3 regions of the Leucobacter viscericola genome follow, and region 2 is predicted to be linked to each of the others. Evidence: predicted binding sites of a transcription regulator. Region 2 holds the regulator's gene; each other region holds the start of a gene.

Region 1 (3,276 bases), 820 kb from region 2:
TCCGAAGCAGTAAGTTCGGCGCTGCCGGTTGCGCCATTGAGAACAAGCGCGGCACGGTGAACGCCGGGTCTGGCCGCAGCGCCAAACCAGAGTCCCATTTCAACGACCTGGCCGTCGACGGATACCCACTGCGCTTCAGCTTCGTCGGGGATCAGCTCGCGGTCGAAGCCTGGCCCGAGTTTGATGCCGGTGGGCAGTCTCGAAGCCAGGTCAAACGCAAAGTTGAGCGAGGGGGAGTAGTCGTCAGGAGAAGACACTCGGCGGGTGTCGCTGTGCCCTGCGGTGCGCCGCGCGGGATCCAGAAATACGCCGTCCGCATCTTCGGGCCCGATCTGCTCTGCGTCGCCCACTTGGACCTCGGGCTCGGGGCGCCCGAGCAGCGCAGCAGCAACACGCAGATTGTGACTTGCGATCTCTGCGGTCAGCGGATTGAGCTCTACAGCGAGCGGGTCTATCCCCGATTCAAGGAGCGCGAGGGATTCCGCGCCGATCCCACAACCCAGATCGGCGATCCTCGTGCACCCGGCATCCCTGAAACGCTCAGCGTGGGATGCCGCGACTCGAGATCGAGTCGCCTGTTCGAGCCCGGCTTGTGTGAACAGGAACTGTTCTGCTCGGTCGCCGAACTTCGTGCGCGCTTTTTCACGCAGAAGTGCCTGCGTGAGTAGCGCCGCCACCTGGTCTGCGGGCAGACCGCGGGCACGCAGGGAACTATTGATCTCACTGGCTGCTCGACCTGCGTCGCGTTCGCCCGCGATCCATCGCAGGGTGTCGAGCCCGTCTTGCGTGAGTAGAGCTCGCCACCCCGGAGGTTCTTCGGTCATGCTTTTGAAATGTTTAGTAGCGGCTCATGTAGCTAGCAGACCCCACGAGCGCAACGATTAGCCCAACATAAGCGATGATGAAAAAGACAATCGATACGGCGTAGACGTAACCGATGATGAGTCCGGTGAGAGCCATGCCGCGACCGGCGTCACCCGTGCGCTTGATCTGGCTCAGGCTCAAATGGCCGAAGACGATCGCGGCAATCGGTGAAATGAACGCGAGGATGATGGACACCAACGCAAAGGTGTTTGTTTTGTCGAGAGTTGTTGTCTTCGAAGCTGCGGGCTGCGCCTGCTGCGTGAACTGAGCCGGTGCGGGTGCCTGCGGGTAGCCCTGCTGAGGCGCGGGGTTTTGGGTTGTGTACTGCTGTGCAGGGTACCCCGGCTGCTGGGGTGCTGCTGGCTGCTGCGGAACGTTTGGTGTTGACATGATTTCTCCTCCGGTAATGTTCGTATTCTATGGCCGAGCACAGGCAATGGTGCAGTCTTTGAAGCGGGCGGTCGGGAATCCGTGCCCTGTTCGCTATCCGCGATCCAACGCCCGCTCGTTGGCACTCCCCTTGCACGAGTGCCAATCGGGGTCATAGACTCTGCTGTAGCGCGTTCGCATCGGGCGGGCGCGAGATCAACTTTGCAATTGGAAAGAGGTCAACTGTGTCGGTCGCTATCAAGCCGCTCGAAGATCGTATTGTTATCAAGCAGGTCGAAGCAGAGCAGACCACCTCATCCGGTCTGGTGATCCCTGACAGCGCCAAGGAGAAGCCCCAGGAGGGCGAGGTCGTGGCTGTAGGCCCCGGTCGTATCTCGGATAGTGGCACCCGCATTCCCCTCGACGTAGCTGTTGGTGACATCGTGATCTACTCGAAGTTCGGTGGCACCGAGGTGAAGGTGAGCGGAGACGATTACCTCGTTCTCTCGGCTCGCGACATCCTCGCAGTCGTCACGCGCTAAGCGCTGAACTGTTTTGAGAGGGCCCGTTGATCACTGGATCGACGGGCCCTCTCGCGTTCTCAATGCTCGATAGACTGTCTCGATGAAACAAACTCGGGCGGGGCTCGGCTATGGAATCGGGGCCTACCTGATCTGGGGTGCGTTCCCCTTCTACTTCGGCTTGATCGCGATGGTGAGCCCTCTCGAGGTTGTTCCCTGGAGAGTTGGCACCTCGCTCATCTTCTGCGCGATCCTCGCGACCTTCACAAAGCGATGGCCGCAGATTTCAGCAATACTGCGCACCCCGCGACTGCTCGGCTGGTTCGCGCTCTCGGGTATTTTGCTCTACGCCAACTGGCAGATCTTTGTCATCGGTGTGATGACGGGTCACGTGCTCGAGACCTCCCTTGGCTACTTCATCAACCCGCTGTTCACGATCCTGATCGGGGTCGTGGTTCGTAAGGAACGGCTCTCTCGGCTGCAGTGGACCGCGGTGGCTATTGCAACCGTTGGTGTTGTGATCGCGGGAATCGCCTATGGATCGTTCCCCTGGATCGCGGTTGGTGTGGCGCTGACCTTCGGGTTGTACGGCGCCGTGCACAAACACGTCGGTGAACATGTTGACGGCTTGACCGGCCTCACTGTCGAAACGCTCGTCACCGTGCCCGTCGGTGTTGTACAGATGATTATCGTGGCGGCCACGGCCGGGCTCACTGCGTACACGTTTGGTCCGGGGATCATGCTGCTCGTGCTCGGCAGCGGGATTATGACGGCGGTACCGCTGATCCTGTTTGGTGAATCAGCGCGCAGACTGCCGCTCTCTTACCTCGGATTCCTGCAGTTTCTCACGCCGATCCTCGGCTTCCTGTACGGCTATCTTGTGATGCACGAGGAAGTTTCAGTCGGACGATGGATCGGATTTATCGCGGTCTGGGTTGCGCTCGTGCTGCTGATTACCGACATGGTCATTCAGTTGCGCCGTTCGCCACAGGCACAGCTTGCAACCGGGCCGATTCCCTTAGACTAATCTGCACAGGCCTTCGGGTCGATTTGTATGGGGGAGCCGCATCCAGCACCCTTTATCACCCGCTCATCCACTAGCAAGCGAGGTTCAATGGAACAGCGTGACCCATTCGCGTTCACCGGTCTCACCTACGACGATGTGCTGCTGCTGCCAGCGCACACCGACGTCATTCCGAGCGAGGCTGACACCTCGACTCTGCTCACGAGACGTATTCGTCTGAGCATTCCGCTCATTTCGGCCGCGATGGACACCGTCACCGAGACGCGCATGGCTGTTTCGATGGCCCGCAACGGTGGACTCGGCATTCTGCACCGCAATCTCTCGATTCAGGATCAGGCCGAGATGGTTGACCGCGTGAAGCGCAGTGAAGCCGGCATGATCACAAACCCCGTGACAACAACGGTTGACGCGACGGTTGCCGAAGTTGACGCACTGTGCGGCGAGTACCGCGTATCTGGATTGCCCGTTGTCGATTCGGCCGGTGTGCTGCTCGGTATT
Region 2 (3,276 bases):
CACGGCTGAAGATGTCGTGGTGCGTGACCCTGAACTCGATGAAGAGATCACCGTTGGGCCCACCACCGGGGCCCACTTCGCCGCCACCGCGCATTTGCATGCGTGTGCCCGTGTCGATGCCCGACGGGATGTCTACGGGAAGGGTGCGGCGCTCACGCACACGACCCTTACCGGCACACTCGACGCAGGGGTGCTCGATGACTGTTCCGTAGCCGTGGCAGCTTCCGCAGGGGTGCATCGTCACAACGTTGCCGAACAGCGAACGAACCTGGCGCTGCACCTGTCCCTGGCCATTACAGACGTCACAGGTGACGGGCTGGGTGCCGGGCTGGCAGCAGCTTCCCTGGCACGCGCCACACAGCACGGCCGTGTTGATCGTGACCTCACGCTGTACGCCGAAGATGACCTCTTCAAGGCTGACGTCGACACGGATCATGGCGTCGTCACCGCGCTCGGCGCGCGAGCGAGGGCCGCGCTGGCCGCCACCGAACCCACCGCCGCCGAAGAAGGTTTCAAAGATGTCACCAAAGCCGCCCATGTCGGACTGGCCGCCACCCATGTCGTAGCGCTGCCGCTGTTCGGGATCGCTCAGCACGTCGTAGGCATGGGTCACACCTTTAAAGCGCTCCGAGGCCTCTTCGCTCGGGTTGACATCGGGGTGCAGCTCACGCGCTAAACGGCGATAGGCCTTCTTGATCTCTTCGGGTGTCGCCTCACGGGTCACGCCGAGGGTCTCGTAGTGGTCGGCCACGGGTTAGCTCCTCACAGGGTGGATGATCAGGTTGAGAAAGTGTGTATCGGACAGGGGATCTACTGATCCTCACCGAGTAAATGATTGAGATACCTTGCGACAGCGCGCACGGTTGCGATGTTGCTGGCGTAGTCCATGCGGAGCGGGCCGAGCACACCCAGACGGGAAACCGAGGTGCCCTCAGCCTCGTAGCTGGAGGCAATCACCGAGGTCGCAGCCAGGCCATACGGCTCGTTCTCGCGACCGATTGAGGCGGACACATCGCGGCCGTCTTGCACGAGCTCGTCAAAGAGCCGCAGGAGTGTGACCTGCTCTTCGATCGCCTCGAGCACGGATCCGAGTGATCCCTCGAGTTCACCCGAGCGCGAAAGGTTTGCGGCCCCAGCGATCGCAATGCGGTCGCTGCGGTTCGCCTGCAGCTGCGTGCTCACGACCGCCAGAACCTGGCTGACAAGCTCGGTCTCGCCGGGTTGCGCCCAGCTGTCGATGCTGCTCAGTAGCTCCGTGATTCCCGCGGCGGCTGTGTCAACGTCGTGGCCAACCGTTGCGCCGGCGATCCGGTCGCGAAGCCCGCGGGTCCACGCCTCCGTCACTCTCGCCGCGGGGAGCTGCGCGAGCTGCTGCTCGACAACCCCACTGCCAAGAATGAGAACGCACAGAATACGATCCTCAGCGACGGCGACCAGGTCGATGTGTCGCACCATCGTGCGCCGAAGAGAGGGGTACTGAGCTACCGCGACCTGGTTTGTGAGCTGGGAAAGCAGACGAACGGTGCGCGACATCACGTCGTCTAGGTCGGCCGACTCCCCCAGAAAACGCTCGATCGCGGCGCGCTGGGCCGAGGTGAGTGGGCGAATCTTCGCGAGGGTGTCAACATACAGGCGATAGCCCTTGTCTGTTGGCACACGGCCCGACGAGGTGTGGGGCTGCGCGATCAGCTCATCTTCTTCAAGCAGCGCCATGTCGTTGCGGATGGTCGCGGCCGACACACCAAAGCTGTGTCGATCAACGATTGCCTTCGACCCAACAGGCTCGTTCGACGAGACATAATCGCTCACGATGGCGTGGAGCACCGCAAGACTTCGCTCGGAAACCACGGCAACTCCTTCCACACCTCGCGAGTTCATTGGCACTCGACACTACTGAGTGCCAAGTCTAGCGCAGGGTGAACGCAGACACTCTGCGCATTCACCCAGCGAATTCACCCGAGCAGGCGGTGCACCACGGTGTCGGCAAGCAGACGCCCGCGAAGCGTTGGCACGATCCTGCCGCGAATGGCCGCGCGGCCATCAATAAGCTCCTCAGCAATCAGCTCGGGGATCGCCCGTCGTTCGTCTACGGTGAGCACATCTGCGGGTAGACCATCCGCGATACGCGTTTCCAGAAGCACCCGCTCGGCGCGTTTCGCCTCTGGCTTGAGGATCTCGCGCGCGTGGGCGGGCGAGACACCCTTTGCGATGCGTTCCGCGTAGGGGCGTGGATGTTTGACGTTCCACCAGCGAACTCCGCCGACATGGCTGTGCGCACCCGGCCCAGCGGCCCACCAGTCCTCGCCAGTCCAATAGGCGAGGTTGTGGCGCGAGCGAGTCTCGGGCGAACGAGACCAGTTGCTGATTTCGTACCAGTTCATGCCTGCGGCCTGAAACCGTGCGTCTGCAAGCTCGTACATCTCGGCGTGCAGATCCTCATCGGGCTCGGGCACCTGACCACGTCGAATCTGGGCCGCCAGTTTTGTGCCCTGCTCGACGATGAGCGCATAGGCCGAAATATGATCCGGCTCGGTCGCAAGCGCGGCTTCGATTGAGCGCTCCCAGTCAGCGAGACTCTCCCCCGGCGTACCGTAAATGAGATCCACGCTCACCTGCAAACCCGCCTCGCGCGCCCACCGTGTGACGAGCGGCACGCGTTCGGGCGAGTGCGTCCGGTCAAGCGTGCGAAGAACATGGGGCACGGCGGACTGCATACCGAAGCTCACTCGGGTAAAGCCCGCCTCGGCAAGTGCGTGCAGGTAGGCCTCGTCGACCGAGTCGGGATTCGCCTCCGTTGTCACTTCAGCGCCGTCAGCCAGTCTCCACTCGCGCCGGATCCCGTCGAGCATCCCGATAAGATCACCAGCGGGCAGCAGGGTTGGTGTACCGCCGCCGAAAAACACGGTGGACACCGGCCGCTCCGGCAGGCCAGCATCCTTAAGCACACCAGCCCCAAAGCTCAGCTCCCGCTGCACCTGACTGGCGTAGTCCGCCTGGCTAGTGCCACCGAGTTCACTCGCGGTGTAGGTATTGAAGTCGCAGTACCCGCAGCGCACCCGGCAATAGGGCACGTGCACGTAGACACAGAAACGGCGATCCTCAGCCCCCTCGAGCACACTCGCGGGGAGGGATCCGTCTTCGGGGGCCGGGTCACCCTCAGGAAGAACGCTGGGCACGATCCGCAGCTCCCGGCGCCAACGCTTCGAGCTGATCCTTGGCCAGCTCTACCGCCTCGCGAATCAGCGCCTTACCCTTGAGTCCCAACAGGCCGCTCTT
Region 3 (3,276 bases), 470 kb from region 2:
CGTCAGGTGCTCGCAATGAAGGACGCGAAGGCGCAGAACTGGTACGAAGACGGTGCAGACTCTGCCCCGACCCTGCACCCGGCGCGCAGCGGCTTCATGGATCTCTCCGATGTCGAGGTGCCCGCCGAGGCCCACGCCTTCATGTGCGGCCCGCTGCCGTTCATGCAGATCGCACGCCACGAGCTGATCGCAAAGGGCATTCCGAGCGAGAACATTCACTACGAGGTGTTCGGGCCCGACCTCTGGGCGCAAAACCCGGTATAGATCCGGTCTGCACACCTCAGCGCCGACCCGTCAGCCGGTGCACACAACTCAGCCGGTTGGAAACCTGGATTTCCAACCGGCTGAGTTGTGTGCACCGGCTGAAGCCCTAGCGATTGGCAGCCACCGGTGCCCCAATCCCAGGATCAATTTGCGTGGGGCCCGCGGCCGAGGGCCGCACGTCGAAGTCGAAGATCTCCGTGGGCAGGTACACCGTCGAACACGAGTTCGGAATGTCCACGACGCCCGAGAGCCGCCCCTCGATCGGGGCAGCGCCCAGCAGCAGGTACGCCTGCTCTGGACTGTAGCCAAACTTGGTGAGGTAGTCGATCGCGTGCAGGCAGGCGCGCTGGTATGACAGGTGCGAGTCCAGGTATTTCTGCTCACCGTCGAGCGTGACCGAGGTACCCGAGAACGCCAACCAGTGACTGTAGTTTGGCTCGACATTGCCGGGCATGAAGATGGCGTTTTCGCTCACGCCGTAGGTCTCCATGCCGCCCTTGATGATGTCGACGCGCAGGTCAATGAACCCGCCCATTTCGATAGCACCGCAGAAGGTGATCTCGCCGTCGCCCTGCGAGAAGTGCAGATCACCCATCGACAGGTTGGCGCCGTCGACAAACACCGGGTAGAAAACGCGGGATCCCTTCGTGAAGTTTTTGATGTCTTGGTTGCCGCCGTTCTCGCGTGGTGGTGCCGTACGAGCCGCCTCGGCGCCAACGCGCGCCCACTGGTCACGCGGCACTCCGCCCAGGATCGCGTGCTCTGCCTCGGGTGGCAGCGCGAGCGGGGGCACACGATCCGGATCCGTAGCGATCAGAGCACCCTCGCGGTTGTTCCAGGTGGCGAGCAGGCCCTCCGAGGGTGCGGTACCCATGAGTCCAGGGTGGATGATGCCGGTGAACGAGACCCCCGGCACGTGCCGCGACGTTGCGGTTTGACCCGCAAAATCCCAGACCGCCTTATAGGCGTCGGGAAACTGCTCGGTGAGAAAGCCGCCACCGTTGTTGCGGGAGAAGATGCCGGTGTAGCCCCAGCCCTGCCCGGCAAGCGGTCCAGAGTCCTCCTGCGGAATGGGTCCAACATCGAGGATGTCGACGATGAGCAGGTCACCAGGTTTTGCACCCTCCACTCGAAAGGGGCCGCTCAGGGTGTGCACCGTGAGCAGGGGTGCCTCAAGGATGTCTAGCGCTGAGTCATCGTTGTGGATCGCACCATCGAACCACTCGCGGCAGTCAACGCGAAAACTTTCCCCCGGTTTGACCGTGGCCACGGGCGGAATCTCGGGGTGCCAGCGGTTGTGCCCGAGTTTCTCCTGTTCCGTAAACTTCTTCGCGGAATCGAGCGGAAAGAGGTTCTTTGGCATCGCGGGTACTCCTTTGATCGTGAGGGGTGGGCGCCTATGCCCGTGGCAGCTTCGCGTGAAGGGGGTTCTGGGTGACTCGCTGGGGTCGCGCCGATCCACGCGATGGCAAGCGGTCGACCACGGCGGGCTCGTGGGCGCTCCGCGCCGAGTGGTCGAGCAGCTGAAAAGCCGCGTTCCCCGCGGCAGACAGATGCGGTGCGGTAATCACTCGCTTCGCCAGGCCACCACAGGCTCGGCACTCGGTCGTTGTCGGCACATCCGCCATTGAAAATAGGGCGTCAAAGTGACAGCCCTCGGAGCACCGGAATGTGTAACTGGGCATTTGTGCTCCGTCCTCGCTCCGTCGCGTGCAGTACTTGACCATCTCGCCGTTGAGCTGATCGAGCACTACCTGGGACGCTATCGAGCTTCAAAAGAGAAGTCAACGATTTTTCACGGCCCTCAGGTCGGCAACTCCGCAGATGCGGCTCTATGCTGATATTTATGACGCATTTCAGGATCCGTGAGGCCGCAGCCCTGGTTGGCGTGAGTAATGACACCGTTCGCCGTTGGGTCACGGACGGGCACCTCGAGTCGTCCACCGACGCCTCGGGTCGCCAAGTGGTTTCGGGCCGCTCGTTGGCAGCCCGGGCCATCGCACTCGCGCCGTCGGTAGACGACGATGCCGTGGTGCGCCGTAGTGCCCGCAACCGCTTCACCGGTATCGTCACGGCCATCGAGATTTCTGGGCTCATCGCTCAGGTCGAGCTGCAGTGCGGGCCGAATCGTGTTGTGTCACTCATGACCTCAGAAGCCGCGGTTGACCTCAATCTTGAGGTGGGATCCCGAGCCACCGCGGTCGTCAAGGCCACCATGGTCATTATCGAAACTGAGCAGAGATAGGAACACAGTGAATCAAACGGACTTCCCCCGACACCCGGTTCGCACGATCCTGAAAACAGTCGCGCTTGCAGGAGCCGCTGCGCTCATGCTTTCGGGGTGCTCATCAGCGGCCACCCCAGATGCGAAACATCCGGAGCCTTCCGCAAGCAGCGAGCTCAGCGGCGAACTTTCCGTCTTCGCTGCCGCTTCGCTGCAGCCGGCGTTTGAGCCACTCAGTAAGGAGTTCACGAAGAAGCACCCCGGAGTGACCTTCTCCTTCAGCTTTGACGGTTCCTCGGCACTCGCCACGCAGATCTTGAGCGGAGCGCCAGCCGACGTGTTTGCTTCCGCCGACGAGGCAAATATGAAGAAGGTCGAGGAAGGCGGTTTGAACACCGGCGTTCCCACACTCTTTGCCACCAGCGAGCTTGTGATTGCGGTAGCCCCCGGAAATCCACTCGGGATCACCTCGCTCGCGGATCTCGCGAAGCCCACCAAAGACGGCGCCGATCCTACCGTGGTGATCTGCGCGGCCGAGGTTCCGTGTGGCGCAGCTTCGCACACACTTCTCGACCGAGACAAGGTCGCGCTCTCGCCCGCCAGCGAAGAGCAAAACGTGACCGCGGTGTTGACCCGGGTGCGGGAGGGAGAAGCCGATGCGGGTCTCGTCTACGCCTCCGACGTGCAACGCTCGAACGGCGAGGTTGAGGGCATTCCGATCAAGGGTTCTGAAGACGCAGCCGGCAGCTACCTTGCAGTGCCGCTGCAGGGCTCAAAGCTGTCAGAAG

Evidence for each region. The regulator HrcA, encoded in region 2, represses chaperone genes, less so after heat shock. The targets are predictions, from matches to a motif close to TTNGCACTCGNNNNNNNCGAGTGCNAA.
Region 1: a site for HrcA is predicted at 1,373-1,399, ahead of groES (co-chaperone GroES). Genes of this name have one in related genera too.
Region 3: a site for HrcA is predicted at 1,992-2,018, ahead of G7068_RS04190 (FmdB family zinc ribbon protein). Genes of this name have one in related genera too.

Annotation. Positions count from the first base shown of each region.
Region 1 is NZ_CP049863.1:3,285,634-3,288,909, forward strand. Features, by position in the region: gene G7068_RS14390 (THUMP-like domain-containing protein) at 1-824, opposite strand, end outside; gene G7068_RS14395 (DUF4190 domain-containing protein) at 838-1,254, opposite strand; gene groES (co-chaperone GroES) at 1,479-1,775, shown strand; gene rarD (EamA family transporter RarD) at 1,858-2,781, shown strand; gene guaB (IMP dehydrogenase) at 2,869-3,276, shown strand, end outside.
Region 2 is NZ_CP049863.1:403,911-407,186, forward strand. Features, by position in the region: gene dnaJ (molecular chaperone DnaJ) at 1-751, opposite strand, end outside; gene hrcA (heat-inducible transcriptional repressor HrcA) at 811-1,848, opposite strand; gene hemW (radical SAM family heme chaperone HemW) at 1,953-3,176, opposite strand; gene G7068_RS01940 (DUF1990 family protein) at 3,157-3,276, opposite strand, start outside.
Region 3 is NZ_CP049863.1:877,542-880,817, forward strand. Features, by position in the region: gene G7068_RS04180 (globin domain-containing protein) at 1-264, shown strand, start outside; gene fmdA (formamidase) at 371-1,627, opposite strand; gene G7068_RS04190 (FmdB family zinc ribbon protein) at 1,662-1,991, opposite strand; gene G7068_RS04195 (TOBE domain-containing protein) at 2,111-2,509, shown strand; gene modA (molybdate ABC transporter substrate-binding protein) at 2,517-3,276, shown strand, end outside.